Linked DNA regions of Caldivirga maquilingensis IC-167. The protein of the gene in region 1 binds, or shares a complex with, the protein of each later gene. Links are inferred from orthologs where the notes say so. Each region holds a gene or a part of one and is shown in the gene's direction. Other genes may lie near its edges.

Region 1 (2,842 bases):
ATCTGAGCTAAGCATACTTAATGAGTCCCCATGATTCATGGGAATTAATAACCGGAAATTAGGCTGCATCCACTATTAACACTGCCATAAAGAGTTAAATACATGGTTCTAGGGGCGTTGGGATATGGCTTTATTAGTCATATCACCTGCAACAACCCTAGTCACAGTGATACTACTAGGCGCATCCCATGCAGTGGAGCCTGACCACATAGCAACCTTAAGGCTACTGAAGGATGAAAGGGAATACTTACTCTTTGGTTTATCTCACGGTATTGGCTTCATATTGATATCAATACCCCTGGTACTCATCATTGCAATGAATAAGGAATTGGAATTAATAGGAAACCTAGTGGGTATGGCATTCGCGGCGGCACTACTAATTGGTGAACTCATGAATAAGGAATTAGAGATCGGTGTTAAGGGATCCATGAGCTCTGGGATAATTCAAGGTGCATTAGCAATAACACCAACTAAGGTTCTAGTGGCAGTGATGGCGGCTGAGGTAGGATTAATCACTGGAATGGTTTATATAGTACTATTCATAGCAGTATCATCAATGTTTATATTCATCATAGGGCTAACCTTGGATAAACTGGCCCAAGTGTTGATGAAGCATGATGTTTCCAAACCCATGAACATAGCCATAGCGGTAATCGCCCTAGCAATAATGACTACGCATATTGTAAACATGGTATAAAGCCTTAAATTCCCTTTATAAATGCATTAATGGTATGATGATACATTGCAGTGCTGAAGAGTGAGTGAAACTGACCTGCGCTGATTACGAATCCTGCATCATTCCCTAATTAACCAGCTAAGCCTTAATAATAGCCCCTTGCTAACCAAGTTTACTGCTACTAGTATTATTACTGATGATTCTTAACGGCTCTTAAGGATACGACCATAATTTCAGCAGGAAGCCGTAGGCAATGCACTCCATGGGGATATGGTATGTAATGATTTCCCAGTAAAATTGACTAATAAGGTTTCTTACTCATAGTCGTAAACGAACTGTTTAAGGAATAGTAAGCTAATAATGATTGACGCAGCCTATATTAAGGAGGTATGTATGGTAAGGTAACTGATAATTAAGTGATTCCTATACACTTATAAGTGGGTACTGTGGGGTTGGGTTAATGTCGGTTGATCCAACTTACCTTAAGCTACTTGAGAGGGCTTACAAGATAGTGACACCTAAGGTTGAGAGGAGGAGGGAGATACCTAAGCTTAGTGTTGAAATTGAACCCAGGAGGACTATGATTAGGAACTTTAAGGATATAGCCGATAGGTTGAATAGGGATGTTACGCATATGGCTAGGTTCTTCATTAAGGAATTAGCTGTACCAGGTAATGTTGACTCTAATGGATCCCTAGTAATCTATGCTGAACGCACTCCAAGAACCCTTGAGGCGGTTTACGATAGGTACATTAAACTTTACGTAACATGCCCGGTCTGCGGCTCCATAGATACATACCTTGTTAAAGAGGATAGAATATACGTACTTGTCTGCACAGCCTGTGGAGCCAGGACTCCTAGAAGGGCCTAGGATTATTTATCGCTGAAGTGGATTTAATTATGGGTATTCACCGCCCTTAATGCCGTGTCCTCGAAGGTTATGGGTTTACCATGTGGGCAGGAGCTTGGCTTACCCATGTTCTCGTAAAGCTTCCTGAGGACTTCAATAGGCATTGTTGTCTCCATTTTAGACGCAAGCCTGCAAGCCTCCTCAACACTGAAGCCTAGGCTAACAAGCCAGGTTTCAATTATCCTGTGACTATTATCAACCAACTCAAGGAGCAGCTTACCGTCACTTGTTAGGCAGACTCCATCAGGGTTCTTAGTTACGAAGCCCTTTGAGGCTAAGTGGTTAATCTCCTCATAGACGCTTGAGGCTGATCTACCTAACTTCCTTGATAATGATGTTATTGATATTGGTGAACCCTCACCATTAATTGCCCTTAAATACTCAAGCTCCTTCACGGTAACCTCCCCTAGGTCAACCATGTGTTAAGCATAGTGGGGGTGTTTAAATAACTTAAGCCTTAATTAACCATGAATTAGGCCCTAATTAACTTAATCACATGCTCATACTCGCTTACATTTGGTCTAAGGCCGTAGGTTAATACCACTAAGTCACCGTGCTTTATTAAACCCTCCTTAATGTATTCGTTTAAGGTATCCACCATACCCTTATCGTAGTCTTGGTCATTAATGACCCTAGACTCAACACCCCAAAGCAACTTAAGCCTACGGAACACTGCCTCACTCGGTGTACCAGCCAGTATCTGTACCCTAGGCCTATATCTGGAAAGCCTAACCGCTGTTAAGCCGCTTTTAGTGAAGACGACTATCTTAGCACCTATGCTATCAGCTAACTCAGCTACCCCTAGGGCAAACCTCATTCTCTCATCAAAAACAGATGAATCAGCCCTAAAGCCTGGGGTTACTTGATCCTCGTAATTACTAACTATCCTCCTAAGCCACTCAACAGCCTCAACTGGGTAATTACCCATTGTTGTTTCATCGGTTAGAAGAAGTGAATCAACACCCTGAAGCACACTAGTCATGATGTCAACAACCTCCGCCCTGGTGGGTACCGGGTTATTAACCATGGATTCAAGGAGCTGCGTAGCCACCATTACCGGTTTACCGCAGGAGTGGGCTGCTGTAATTATCTTCTCCTGAATCTTAGGAACCTCCTCTAGGTTAAACACCATGCCTAAGTCACCCCTAGCCACCATGACGTAATCCGCATTGCAGGCTATATCCTTTATACTCCTTATGGCACTGGCTGTCTCAACCTTAACAATAATCATTGGTGAATAATTAAGGCTCCTTAAA
Region 2 (2,818 bases), 1.0 Mb from region 1 along the record:
AGGAATTGAAGATAAAGGCGTACTCCCCACTTTGGAGGAAGAACCAGGCTAAATACCTCATGGAGCTTCATGATGCTGGTCTAAGATTCATAGTAACCTCAATAGATGCATACGGCCTCAACCCGCGATTACTGGGTAAGGTTTTAGATAAAACGGACATAGAGTACATTATTGAATCAGCGCAGAGATACGGCTTCAACCCAGCCTTTGAGGGGGGTGAGGCGGAGACCTTCGTTGTTGATGCCCCATTATTCAGGAGAAGCATTAAGGTAAGGGGTTATGTTAAGAGGGTTGGGGAGTATTCGTGGAGATTCATAATAACTGATGCATTACTTGAAGGTAAACTACCTCACCTTGGAGGGTGAGGCTTCCTGCTTCATTACCCCACCTTAAAAAGACTGGGCTTGCGTTATTTTTATAAGTCACAGCACCTTTAGGTTAACCCAGTCCCCCGTGATTTAATTTAAGGTGATTTAAGTGAAGAACATGACACTGTGTAGAGTAATGCATATGCATTACTGCAATTGCTTACGCATTCCCCCTAGGTACCTTGGCTCTAGGCATGACTCCCCAGGGTTGCTTTCTTATCCTAGTGTTGAATTATCCTCCTCATATAGTGAATTCTAGTGTTGTGAATGATTTAGAAGTAGGGAATGGGGTTAGGTAGGTTAAAGTTTTTAAGGTAAGCATCATTGGCTGATTGAAATGCAGGAATACACTTACCCGGATTCAATAGTGATAACGGCTGGTCACGTTGACCATGGCAAGACAACGGTAGTTCAAGCACTCAGTAGTGAGTGGGTTGCTAGGCATAGTGAGGAGATTAAGAGGGCTATGACGATTAAACTGGGTTACACTAACGTTGACTTATATGAGTGCGGTGGGGAGTATCCAATAGTCCCCATTGGGTTAATTAAGGATGGTAAATGCCCAGACGGCTCTGAGGCTAGGTTCGTTAGGAGAATATCAATACTTGACGCCCCCGGTCATGAGGTCTTGCTCTCAACAATGATTAGTGGGATTTCATTCGTTGATGGTGCGTTAATGGTTATTGACGCCTCAATGCAGGCTCCGCAGCCTCAGACTGAGGAGCATTTCATAGCGTTAACAATAATGGGTACTAAGAGCCTTGTTATTGCTCAGAATAAGGTTGATTTAGTTAATAGGGATAAGGCCATTGAGAATTACATGCAGATTAGGGGGTTCATAAAGGGTACTTGGGCTGAGGGGGCGCCTATAATACCGATATCGGCGCTTCACAGGGTTAACATTGATGCCTTAGCCTCAACATTAAATAACGTGATTAAGCCTAAGGCAATTGATTTAAGTAAACCACCAATAATGTATGTTTTAAGGAGCTTTAACGTAAACAAACCCGGTACACCACCAAGTAAACTAATGGGTGGTGTAATAGGTGGTACACTGCTGCAGGGTAGGATTAGGGTTAATGATGAGGTTGAGATTAGGCCAGGCCTTAAACTTGGGGATAAATACATGCCGATTAGGACTAAGGTGGTTAGCATAGCTATTGGAAACCAGTTAATTGAGGAGGCTAGGCCAGGTGGATTAGTGGGTATTGGTACGTTACTTGACCCAGCATTAACCAAGGCAGACGCCCTAGTGGGTAGTGTTGTCGGGGAACCAGGTAAATTAGCCCCAGTCTACGGGAGCATTGACATTGAGTACCATTCAATAAGCAGAAAAGGCATAGATTCATCACTTAAGGTTGGGGAACCGGTAATGGTTATCATTGGGTCAGCCTCAGTAATGGGTATTGTAAGGAGCTTCAAAGGCGACTCAGCATCAATAGACCTCAGGAGAGGTGTCTGCACCCAGGAGGGGGCTAAGTTAGTTGTCATTAAGCAGGTAACCGGGAGGTGGAGGATTGTTGGCTGGGGTAAGTTAAAGGGAGGTAGGGTGCTTTTAGATTAACCTATCTTAAGCTTATTAACCCTGATTAAGCTAAGCATTAATGAGCAGGGAGTACCCCAAGTACCCCTTAGTTGGTGTTGGGGCAGTGGTGATTAATAATGGGAAAATACTACTCGTTAAAAGGGCTAATGAACCAGGTAAAGGTAAGTTAAGCATACCCGGCGGCATGGTTAATGCAGGCGAGGACCCGGGTGATGCAGCTGTTAGGGAACTTGAGGAGGAGACTGGGCTGAGGGGTGTGGTTAATCTGCTTCTCGGGGTTTACCAATACGTGGAGCATGATGATAAGGGTAACGTTAAGTACCACTTCATACTATTGGATTACCTCATTAATGTTAAGGGTGGTTCACTTAAGGCATCAAGCGACGCCGCTGAGGCTCTCTTCATTGATTTAAATGAGGCATTAAACATGAATTTAACGGAAACCACCAGGGAATTAATCAACGATATTTTATCTAAGGGAATTAACCCATGTGTGGGGTCAATGAGCATTATTAAGCGTTAACCAACCCCCACCTTTTTAAGGGGGAATCAGCAAGTGGTTAAGGACGGTGATTAAGAGTGGAGAATGCTGTTAGGGATTTAGCCCTTAAGCATGCATTAATTAATGCAGTTAAGTTCAACGGTAAGGCTGATGTTAAGGCAGTTGTAAGTAAAATCTTCGCCGATAACCCTGAATTAAGAGGTAATGCAAAACAGGTAGTGGAGGTGGTTAAGGAGGTGGTTAACTACGTTAACTCACTGACGTTGGATGAACAGAGGAGGATACTTGAGGAGAAGTGGCCTGAGGCCCTCGGCGCCAGGAGAACTGTTGAGGAGAAGAGGGGGGATATTGAGTCCCTACCTGAATTACCTGATGCTGATAAGTTAAGTAAATTAACGTTTA

What was found. Proteins that work in one complex are often made in the same cells at the same time.
Region 2: the proteins of CMAQ_RS02960 (region 1) and CMAQ_RS07880 are in contact, whole or in part, in a crystal structure (PDB 2QMU), measured with the Saccharolobus solfataricus proteins. The link is inferred for Caldivirga maquilingensis IC-167 from one-to-one orthologs. Residues at the interface, in WP_231918336.1 of Saccharolobus solfataricus: Met1, Leu2, Arg4, Leu5, Tyr6, Lys8, Leu9, Pro10, Ile106, Lys108, Lys109, Glu110, Lys111; in WP_009988771.1 of Saccharolobus solfataricus: Trp33, Pro65, Glu66, Gln148, Val151, Asp152, Val154, Ser155, Lys156, Ala159, Leu160, Tyr163, Arg164, Lys167, Ile180, Ile181, Pro182, Val183, Ser184, Leu186, His187, Ile189, Asn190, Asp192, Ser193.

The regions. Positions count from the first base shown.
Region 1 is NC_009954.1:611,074-613,915, reverse strand. Bases 40-2,841 are described here. They hold CMAQ_RS02960 (translation initiation factor IF-2 subunit beta), read left to right. Parts: upstream 40-1,136; coding sequence 1,137-1,547; downstream 1,548-2,841. Other genes in these bases: pyk (pyruvate kinase), read right to left, coding at 2,059-2,841; CMAQ_RS02955 (metal-dependent transcriptional regulator), read right to left, coding at 1,571-2,005; CMAQ_RS02965 (hypothetical protein), read left to right, coding at 125-697. In the rest of the region: more of pyk, read right to left, coding at 2,842-2,842. UniProt on the Methanocaldococcus jannaschii protein: eIF-2 functions in the early steps of protein synthesis by forming a ternary complex with GTP and initiator tRNA.
Region 2 is NC_009954.1:1,613,363-1,616,180, forward strand. The notes cover bases 41-2,818. They hold CMAQ_RS07880 (translation initiation factor IF-2 subunit gamma), read left to right. Parts: upstream 41-705; coding sequence 706-1,932; downstream 1,933-2,818. Other genes in these bases: CMAQ_RS07875 (diphthine--ammonia ligase), read left to right, coding at 41-365; CMAQ_RS07885 (NUDIX hydrolase), read left to right, coding at 1,973-2,437; CMAQ_RS07890 (glutamate--tRNA ligase), read left to right, coding at 2,494-2,818. Also shown: more of CMAQ_RS07875, read left to right, coding at 1-40. UniProt on the Methanocaldococcus jannaschii protein: eIF-2 functions in the early steps of protein synthesis by forming a ternary complex with GTP and initiator tRNA.